DNA from 2 places in the Terriglobus sp. ADX1 genome. Region 2 is predicted to be linked to the other one. Evidence: riboswitches for the same ligand, from Rfam matches in the RefSeq annotation. Region 2 holds a riboswitch; the other holds the start of a gene.
The links. A riboswitch is a leader RNA that binds a small molecule or an ion and turns the genes downstream of it on or off. The one in region 2 is predicted to bind cobalamin.

Region 1: it holds a riboswitch for cobalamin, as region 2 does, so the genes downstream of both, JAO32_RS05665 (TonB-dependent receptor) here and metE (5-methyltetrahydropteroyltriglutamate--homocysteine S-methyltransferase) in region 2, are expected to answer to the same signal.

The regions. Positions count from the first base shown of each region.
Region 1 covers NZ_JAEDXV010000006.1:29,799-35,132, reverse strand. Annotated here, with positions in the region: gene JAO32_RS05665 (TonB-dependent receptor) at 1-1,253, opposite strand, end outside; cobalamin riboswitch at 1,291-1,532, opposite strand; gene JAO32_RS05660 (threonine aldolase family protein) at 1,572-2,618, opposite strand; gene hemW (radical SAM family heme chaperone HemW) at 2,648-3,850, opposite strand; gene JAO32_RS05650 (ABC transporter ATP-binding protein) at 3,931-5,334, shown strand, end outside.
Region 2 covers NZ_JAEDXV010000006.1:159,706-165,039, forward strand. Annotated here, with positions in the region: gene JAO32_RS06195 (sensor domain-containing phosphodiesterase) at 1-442, opposite strand, end outside; gene JAO32_RS06200 (DNA polymerase III subunit) at 618-1,736, shown strand; gene JAO32_RS06205 (DUF6454 family protein) at 1,740-2,534, opposite strand; cobalamin riboswitch at 2,523-2,666, shown strand; gene JAO32_RS06210 (hypothetical protein) at 2,641-2,778, opposite strand; gene metE (5-methyltetrahydropteroyltriglutamate--homocysteine S-methyltransferase) at 2,815-5,091, shown strand; tRNA gene JAO32_RS06220 (tRNA-Arg) at 5,253-5,329, shown strand.

The DNA.
Region 1 (5,334 bases), 130 kb from region 2:
TAAGTAGGAAATGGGTCATAACCAACGATGACCTGACCTGTGGCCTTCGTTCCGTTGGCACCGCGAATCGTCACCGTGTTGCCAAAATATTCGCCGTAGCCATCCGGCGTGCCTACAGCGGCAAAGTAACGAGACTGCTCACGCTTCCGTGCGCCAATGTAGCGGAGCGTGTTGTGCCAACCGTTGCCGCGTGTGTCATCCAGCACACCGCTGAAGTACGTATCCTGATCGGCTTGCTTACCGTTCTGCGCAAGCCCCTGGAAGTCCCATGCACCCGGAATCCCCACAGCACTCACTGAATTACGCACGGTGCCGCGAACGCTTGTATTCGCGCTGAAGCTGTACCCTAGGTTCGCCGCAGCGGTTGCAGCGTGATAACGATCATTCGGCAAAGCATTGGAGCTATCAAAGCGCGAGAAAGCGCCGAAGTAATCGGCCTTGCCATACGTACCGGAGAGAGTGCCCTCATTACGCCACGTGTGCAGATTGCCCGCATCGCCGGAGTACGTCAGCACGGGCTTCAATGTGGCTCCATGCGGCGTTTCAAAACGAACCACGCCGGCGCGTGCATCGGTTCCGTACAGAATGCTGTCGGGCCCGCGATGTGTCTCGATCGTGGAAAGCGCAGTAGACGATACCGTGCCGTAATCAAACACACCACCCACATCGTTCGCAGGCACATCGTCAATCAGCACTTTGTTTGCATCAGAGTTTGCGCCACGCACAAACATTGACGTTACTCCGCCATACTGCCCGGTCTGCACCATCGCTACACCGGGCTGCAGACGAAGCTCATTCACCACGCCAGCACGCGTGCTCAAAGCCTGAGGGTCGATCAACGACACGCTGGCGCTGGTCTGCTGCACGGGCGTCGGTTCGCCTGTCGCAGTTACGGTAATGTCCTGCTTGATGGAGCTGATCGACAGTTGCAGATTTTTCTGCACCAGGTCCCATTGCCGCCCATAAAACGTATCGCTCACCTGCGGAGAGAATGTTGGCGCATCCGCAATCAAGAGGAAGCGACCATCTTCCGTGGAGCGAATTTCAAAAGAACCATCTGGCTGCGTGACAGTGGATGCCACCACCTGCGTCCCTTTGACCAGTCGCACATGTGCAACGGTGATAGGACGTCCCAGCGGATCGCGGACGACGCCGCGGACAACAACAGCGTGTGCAACCGATGCAGTAAAGGCGCACACAGCAACTGCGCACAATTGCGCGGCCGCGCGTCGCTTCTGAGCGATGCGATACATATCAGAATTCTCCTCTGCTTCCCCCGCGGGAGCATGGCTTACAACCAGCAGTGGAATCGGTCTCCTGACTTACGCGCATCGCACATTGCTTTCGTATCTCGCACATGCCGTCTTCCCACTTACGCAGTGATAGCCGTGTCACGAAAGAATATGTCTCCGAAAAGCATTTCCGAAGATGCGCGCTTACAGTTGCGGGGCAGTGGCGGATTCTCACCGCGCTTCCCAATGCATTCCGCTGCGCTTGTGTTGAAGAAAGCAATCCCTCTTTAGAATTGCACCAAAACGTGTATTGCCAGTGTACCGCGTAAACGCCGTGTTTTATGCGGTTTTAAGAAGCATCTGAGCAGCAACCTCTACGGCAATCTCGCCAGCACGCGCGCATTGTTCACCGCTTACATCATGATGCGTAACAAAACGAACTGTATTTCCATTAATCGCGCTGGCCAGCACACCACGCTCTTTCAGCAAAGCGACATAAGCAGGCGCGTCAAACTCCGTGCGGAAGATGACAATGTTTGTCTCCACTTCCGCGGGATCGACAGAGATACCTTCGACTCCCGCGATCTGCTGTGCCAGCAGCTTTGCATTGGCGTGGTCGTCATCCAGCCGCTTTGACATCACATCCAGCGCAATCAATCCAGCCGCGGCCAGCACGCCAGCCTGACGCATGCCACCACCCAGCGCCTTGCGAATGCGCCTCGCCTTGTCGATGTTCTTGCGTGAGCTCACCAGCAGCGATCCCACCGGTGCGCACAGTCCTTTCGACAAGCAGAAGTTCACGGAGTCGTAGCCTGCGGTGAGTGTGGCTACATCTGTCTTCAACGCGGTGGCGGCATTAAAAACACGCGCACCATCCAAATGAATCGGCAATCCGCGACCATGCGCACCATCGCGAAGCTCGCGCATCACCGCAAGCGGTGTGACCGATCCACCTGCCATGTTGTGCGTGTTCTCTACCCAGATCAGGCCTGTCTGCGCCTTGTAATACAAACCCGTTGTGGCAAGCGCCGGCTCAATATCCTTCCAGCGAAGAATGCCGCGCTGCCCCTGCACTGTACGAAGCTGGCATCCGCTGAACATTGCAGCCATGCCCATCTCCCAATCCAGCACATGCGCACGCGATTCGCAGACGACTTCCCTTCCCGGCTCTGTGTGCAGACGCAGAGCAATCTGGTTCCCCATCGATCCGGTAGGGACAAAAATCGCCGCTTCCATGCCAAAGACCTCTGCAGCGCGCTCTTCCAGGCGATTCACCGTCGGGTCTTCGCTGTACACGTCATCGCCCACTTCGGCAGATGCCATAGCCGCACGCATCTCCGGCGTAGGCTTGGTCACGGTGTCGCTGCGCAGGTCAATTACTTCCATCGTTACTTCTCCTAATCTTTTGGGAGCACTCATGCCACGGCTGGCTCATCCGCCAGCAATTCGCCGAAGATGCTCGATGACACGATGCGTCCCTGCTGGGTCAGCATGGTGCGGCCATCTTCCAACCGCATCAGTTCATCGCACTGCAGGCTCTGCACACGCTCTACAAAAGCATCCAGCCAAGCGGCAGGAAACGATTCCCGTAGCTCCGCAATGGAAACGCCTTCCACCAACCGCAGTCCCAGGAAGATACTCTCTTCCCACTCGCCCAGCATGTCGATGTGTTCCACTTCAACGGCTTCGTTGCCTGCAATGTAGGGATCGAGTTCATCGCCGTTGGCAAAGCGCGAGGCGCGTCCATCCGCTTGTGAGCGCAGCATGGAATGCGCATCCAGCCCGAAGCCGAAATACGCATCACGCTTCCAGTACCTCAGGTTATGCCGCGACTCATAGCCTGGACGCGCAAAGTTCGAGATCTCATACTGCGCCAGCCCTGCGGCATCAAATGTTTCGCAAGCCTGAGCATACAAATCCGTCACCAGCGAATCCGTCGGTGCAGCATGCGCTCCATAGCGAACACCGGGGCCAATCAGTTCACGCCCCAGCCGCGAGTCCTCATCCACTTCCAGCATGTAGACCGACACATGCTCCACATCAGAGCCAATCGCCGTCTGCAAGGAATGCGACCAAGACTCAACCGTCTGGTGCGGTAATCCTGCAATCAGATCCACATTCAGGTTGCGAATCCCCGCGGCACGCAAACGCTTCAACTCCGCAAGGCAAGCGTCACCCGTATGCACGCGTCCCACGGCACGCGATTCCGCATCGACAAAACTCTGCACGCCCAACGAAACACGGTTCACGCCGCTCTGCAGCAGCACATCCAGCAGCTCATCTGAAATCTGCCCCGGAGCCGCCTCTACGGTAATCTCCGCGTCCTGCTCCATGGGATAGGCCGCGCGCAGTGCTGCAAAGACTCGCGCCATCTGCTCCGGTTCCAGCAGCGAAGGCGTTCCGCCACCCAGAAATACGGAATTCACCCGCTGCGGGATGGTGAGCTGATGTTGCGCGGCAAATTCACGCGACGCTTCAATTTCCGCTGCAAGCCGTTCGACATAAGCCGCCATCCGCGCCGGGGGAAACGCGTCCGAGGCGAAGTTACAGAAAGTACACTTCTGCCGGCAGAACGGCACAGACACATACAGGCCGAGCGTGGCGTCGTGGGGGTGCATCGTTTCTATTTTCCCATGTATGTGCTGTAAAAATCGTGAGCCGAAGCGTGCCACAAAGACATCTACAATCAGACAAGCGCATGGCCAAGAAAAGCAAAGAGAAGCCGAAAACCGCGGCAAAGTCCACACACGACGAAGAGGTGCTGGGCAAAGCGTATGACAGCCGCCTGATGAAGCGTCTGCTGACCTACATGCGCCCTTACGCGGGCCATGCTGGCCTCAGCTTTGCCTCTATCCTGCTCAAAGCAGGCGCGGATGTCGTCGGCCCATATCTTGTCCTCGTAGCGACAGACCGCTACATGACGGGCCACAACACCACGTTTGTACCCGGATGGTTTGCGCGCCATCTCAGCCCGCAACCCCTCGTCGGCATCACCGAATGCGCGGCGCTCTATCTCTGCGCCTTACTGCTCAGCTACGCGCTGGAATTCATGCAGACCTACCTGATGCAGTGGACTGGCCAGCGCATTATGTTTGATATGCGTTCGCAGATCTTCCGCCATCTGCAACGCATGGACGTCGGCTTTTACGACCGTAATCCCGTAGGCCGCCTCGTCACCCGCGTCACCAGCGACATCGATGCACTGAACGAAATGTTCACCAGCGGCGTTCTCGCCATCTTTGAAGACGTGTTTGTACTGATCTTCATCGTGGGCATCATGCTGTGGCTCAGTTGGCCACTGGCGCTGCTTACGCTGTCGGTACTGCCGCTCATTGGCTACGCGACACGCCTCTTCCGTATTGCCGTCCGCAGCAGCTATCGCCGCATCCGCGTAGCTATCGCCAAGATCAACGCTTACACGCAGGAACACGTCAGCGGCATGAGCATCGTGCAGCTCTTCAACCGCGAACAGCGTGCCTATGACGATTTCACCCTCATCAACGCCGAACATCGAGACGCCTACGTCGATCAGGTGCAGGCGTACTCGCTGTACTACCCCGCAGTGGAACTGCTCAGCACCATCGCCATCGCCATGGTGCTCTGGAAGGGCGGTTTCGGCGTTCTGCATGGAGCCACATTCTTTGGCCGCGCAGTCACCGTAGGCGTGCTGCTGGCGTTTATGCAGTACGCGCAACGCTTCTTCCGCCCCATCCAGGATCTCAGTGAAAAGTACAACATCCTGCAGGCTGCCATGGCCGCCAGCGAGCGCGTCTTCAAACTCATCGACACGGAGCCGGAGATCGTCTCTCCCTCCACCGCTGTTGAACCGCCGCACGGCGAACCTTGCGCCATTGAGTTCCGCAACGTCTGGTTCACATACCAAACATTGACCGAGGAGCAGAAAGCCTCCCTCGCACTCGCGCGGACTGACGAGGACCTCGCCTCAATTCCTGACGTGGAGTGGATTCTTCGCGGCGTCTCTTTCAATGTCGCCAAGGGCGAAACCGCAGCGGTTGTGGGCCACACCGGCGCGGGCAAAACCACCATCACCGCCTTGATGATGCGCTTCTACGACGTGCAGCACGGCAGTGTTCTCGTCGAC
Region 2 (5,334 bases):
CTGAAAATTCGCTGCGCGGTTTCTGGTCGATGATGGAGAACCCGCCTAACATCATGCCGTCGCGTCCAATGAGAGGCGCTCCTGCATAAAACCGGATATTCGGCTCTCCCGTCACAAAAGGATTGGTTCGGAAGCATTCGTTCTCCTGCGCATCTAGAACCACCAGCGGTTCGTTTCCCAGAATCGAATAGGCGCAAAACGATGTGTCGCGCGGACTCTCGCGGAAGTTGATCCCGATGGCAGATTTGAAAAACTGGCGTTGCTCGTCAATCAGCGAGATCAATACGATCGGCACCCGGAAGAGTTCCGCCGCTAACTGCGTTAAGTGATCGAAACCCGGTTCCGGCTCACTATCCAGGACGCAGTAACTTTTAAGAACGCGAAGGCGCTCGGCTTCGTTGTAAGGAAGCGGCGCTGGAACCCACCCATCTGTTGAAGCCATTGTGGACAGCCTCCTGCACCTTACGAAACGCGTACTTCGCGGAATCAACAGGACAGACTTGGTATGTATAGCACAGGAAACAAGCCCGCGTATGCCATGACGTTCCGCCGCCACCGAAATGTAACAACAGCTTCTGTTCGAAACGAAATCTTCGTTACGCCGTATGCTGGAAGGGATGTTTCGCTTTTCTGATTTCGTGGGCAACGCCGCTACGGTGGTGCATCTTCGCCGGGCCATTGCCTCAGGACGGCTGCCGTCTTCCATCCTGCTGAGTGGCCCCGCAGGCAGCGGTAAGTACACTCTTTCGTTGCTGCTAACGATGTCGCTGCTTTGCGAAAATCAGCCGCGTGAAGCCCATGCCGACGGCGACCTCGCCGACTTTTGTGGACATTGCCGCAACTGTACGCGCATTGCAGAGGCAATGGACCTGCCTGCGATGGTGGATGCTGCCGTAGCCGCGCGAGAAGAGCTTCGCGAGACAGACAAGAAAGAAACGCGTGTCCTGATTCAAACGCACCCAGATGTGCTCATTCTTCCGCCTGACCCGCCGCAGCTTCTGGTCAAGCTCGGACAGGTGCGCACACTGATTCACAGCATCTATTCCTTGCCGGGCGAGGCAAAGAGCCGCGTTTATCTGTTCCCTTCTGCCGCTTTCATGAAAGAGGCGGCAAACAGTCTTCTAAAGGTGCTGGAGGAACCGCCTGCTTACGCACACATTATTCTCATGGCGGAGCATCCGGGCGAACTGCTACCCACCATCCGCAGCCGCTGCGCGCCGGTTCGTCTTGGGGCGTTGTCCGCCGCAGAGATTGAAGAACTGCTTGCCACACGAAAGCCCGAGGTAAAGCCAGCACAACGCGCTTTGATTGCGCGTCTGGCGCAGGGTGCAGCAGGCAAAGCTCTGAGCTTTGATCTTGAAAGTTATCTAACAGCGCGCGGTGACGCCATGATTCTGTTGCGCTCTGCCGTGCTTGATGCGGACCACACGGACCTGTTCAAGACCACGGAAACGTATCGTGCTGGCGCGGATGGACAGCAGAAGACACAAGCCATGCTGGCCGCACTGGCAGGACTTCTCGAAGACCTGTTGCTCCTACGCAGTGGCGTACCGGACCGCATCCGGAACGTGGATATGCGGCGCGATCTCGACACGCTTTCCGACTCTGTCACCTTCGAATGGTTGGAGAACGCTTTGCGCGGCATGGATCAGGTCATCAGCGGCATGCGTCGCAATTTGTTACGTTCGTTGTCACTGGATGCTTTCGCAGAATCCATGTCCAGCGGTCGCCGCTAAGTATTATTTGTCGATGACAAAGTGAAAGACCCGCGTGGGACCGTCCTCTGGCAACAGGTACAGGTCATTGCCTTTGAGTGTCATGCCTTCCGCGCTGTAAAGACGACCACGATCCGTCGTTCCTGATGCAAGGGAACGCACAGGCTTCATCGACGGCCATTCGTACCAGTCGAGCGCGCCGGTAGTCTTCGTCAGATTGCCACCGCCCACCAGCATCCCGTTTACAAACTTGATGTCCTGATATTGGTTCTGCGATGGCGTATCGATCACGCGAATCACTTTGCCATCCATGCCAAGGACATACAACTTGCGACTACCCCAGTTGCCTGCAATGAGCGAGTCTTTTGTGACCGCAACACAACCGATGTGATCCGCAACGGAGATCTTGCGTTTGACCTTCAGCGTTTTCTTATCCAGTTCGAGTAATGTCGCGCTGCTGTTTGGTTTGTACTCCGCCACAGGAACCCAGATGGAATCGCCGCTGATGGAAAATCCGCCAGGGTGATAGCGCTCGCCATCGGTAACATCCACCTGCCGCTCAAACACGCCTGTCTTCCGGTTGAACTGATGCAGATAGCCTATGTGCGTATTGGAATCTACAGATGTTACCCAGATGTGTTCCTTATCCAGATCGATGCCCTGCACATGAAACACCGTGCCCTGCAGCACCTGCACGTCTGCCATCCGCGCATGCTCAATGCCCTGCACTTGCGCGGCAACTGGAAGCGACAAGCCAAGAACCATCATCATTACTCGCAACATCATGCGATCAGCATAAGCGATTCGGTAAACTGTCATCGTGCAGGTCAGGCTGTCTTCGGACAGCTTGTTAAACGGGGAAGCTGGTGTGAATCCGGCGCTGTCCCGCAACGGTGATGGGAAATCGTTATTTCCCCAAGTCCGACTACCGGCCTGCCGCCACCACCATGGAAGCGTTGAAACGCTGACCGTGGGTGCGCTTGAGGCTACCGCTCTCGTGGATTGGAACGGTGACCACTGCCTGCTTTCGTGCGTTTACGCGCGTTGTTGCATGCCTGCGCATGGGTGGTTCCCTCAGGTACTTAGGAGAGAACCGAAAATGGCAACACAGGCACTTACAACACTTCCCAAGCTGAAGACAGCAAACCTCGGCTTCCCGCGCATGGGACGGCAGCGCGAACTGAAGTTTGCTCTGGAGGGATTCTGGACGGGCAAGCGCACCGAAGCCGAACTTCTGGAAACCGCTGCAACTCTTCGTGCGGAGCATTGGAAGCTCCAGCAGTCTGCGGGCATCGACTTCATTCCAGCTAACGATTTCTCGCTTTATGACCAGGTGCTGGACACGTTGGTTCTGATTGGCGCTACGCCCGAGCGCTTTGGCAACGGCAAGGTCACGCTGGAACGCTACTTCAGCATGGCCCGTAACAGCAAAGAACAAACCGCCATGGAGATGACCAAGTGGTTCGATACGAACTACCACTACCTGGTACCCGAATGGAGCGCCGAACTTCCCTTCACAGTCGACACAACGAAGCTGCTGAATGAAATTGCAGAGGCGCGTGCACTCGGCATCGAGCCTCGCCCTGTCCTCATCGGACCTCTGACCCTGCTTCTCCTCGGCAAGGGCGTAGATGGCTTTGATCCCTTCACGCTCGCAGATAAGGTCGTGGCTGCTTACAAGTCTGTTCTTCAGGCACTGGAACAGCAGAACATTGAGTGGGTTCAGATCGACGAACCGATCCTCGCTACTGATCTCCCCCAAGGCGCAGCAGAGTTTTTCCGCACCGCGTATGCGGAACTGAAGAAGGTTCCAATCAAGCTGGTATTGACTACCTACTTCGATCGTCTCGGCAACAATCTGCCACTCGCTGTTGAAGCACGCACCGCAGGCATCCATATTGATCTAGTTCGTGCGCCACAACAGTTTGACGAGGTTCTTGCTGTGCTCGCACCGGAGCAGATTCTGAGTCTCGGTGTGGTGGAAGGCCGCAACATCTGGCTAACAGATTTTGCCGTTGCGCGCGAGTTTCTCTCAAAGGCTATTGCCAAGCTGGGAGCAGAGCGCGTTATTTTTGCCCCGTCGTGCTCGTTGCTGCACGTACCGCATGATTTGCGAAGCGAAACCAAGCTGCCAGTGCGCGTCAAAAGCTGGCTGCGTTTCGCAGAAGAGAAACTCGCAGAGATCGCGGCGCTTGCTTCTTCTGACGAAGAAGCATTCACGGCGAATGTAGCTGCGATTGCCGATCGTGCAGCGGCGGAATCCTCCACGAATCAGGAAGTGCGTTCGAAGCTTGCAGCATTGCTGGAATCGGACTTTGCACGCAAGTCGCCTTACAGCGAGCGCACGACGAAGCAGCGCGCTGAACTTGGGTTGCCGCTCTTCCCCACTACCACCATCGGCTCCTTCCCGCAGACGGCAGAGGTGCGTAAGCATCGCGCTGCATTCAAGCATGGCCACGAATCAGCAGAAGCGTACGAGGCATTCCTTCGCGAAGCCACGGAGCACTGCATCCGCCAGCAGGAAGAGATAGGCCTGGACGTGCTGGTTCACGGCGAGTTCGAACGCAATGACATGGTCGAATATTTCGCTGAATTTCTGGAAGGCTTCGTCTTCACGGAGAACGGCTGGGTGCAGAGCTATGGTTCGCGTTGCGTGAAGCCGCCCATCATCTTCGGCGACGTTTCTCGTCCGCAACCGATGACGGTGAAATGGACAGACTATGCTCGTTCGCTCACATCGCGTCCCATGAAGGGTATGCTCACAGGGCCCATCACAATTCTGCAGTGGTCGTTTGTGCGCAACGATATCCCGCGTCAGCAAACGGCATGGCAGATTGCTCTTGCACTACGTTCCGAAGTCAATGACCTGGAGGCTGCAGGCATCCGCATCATTCAGGTGGACGAGCCTGCGCTGCGTGAAGGTTTGCCGCTTCGTCATGCCGATTGGGAAAGTTATCTGGACTGGGCAGTCAAAGCATTCCGACTCTCCACCAGTGGCGTGGAAGACGAGACACAGATTCATACGCACATGTGCTACTGCGAGTTTGAAGATGTGTTGCCTTCCATCGCTGCACTCGATGCAGACGTCATCTCGATGGAGTCTGCCCGTTCACGTATGGAACTGTTGAACGCCTTCCGTGCACATGGCTATCCCAACGAAATCGGACCGGGCGTGTATGACATTCACTCACCTCGCGTACCTTCTGCAGAAGAGATGGGCGAATTGCTGGGACTGGCGATCAACGCTCTCAAGCCGGGACAGGTATGGGTTAATCCGGATTGCGGTTTGAAGACGCGTGGATGGCCAGAGACAGTCGAGGCATTGAAGAACATGTGCCAGGCTGCGGTTCAGGCACGCATTCATTTCACGGAGTAATTCAACGGAGGGTGGGTCATTGCGATCCGCCCTCTGAATGCAAATGCCGTATGTCAATGTTTTGTATCTGAACTCCCTGACTCAGCAGGCATTACGTAATCCACACATAGGGTTGCAACAATCGCCGTATCTTGTTATCTTGAATAAGTGCTTCGGCGCGTGCACTCGTAGCTCAGCTGGATAGAGCAATTGGCTACGAACCAATAGGTCGGAGGTTCGAATCCTTCCGAGTGCACCATACCT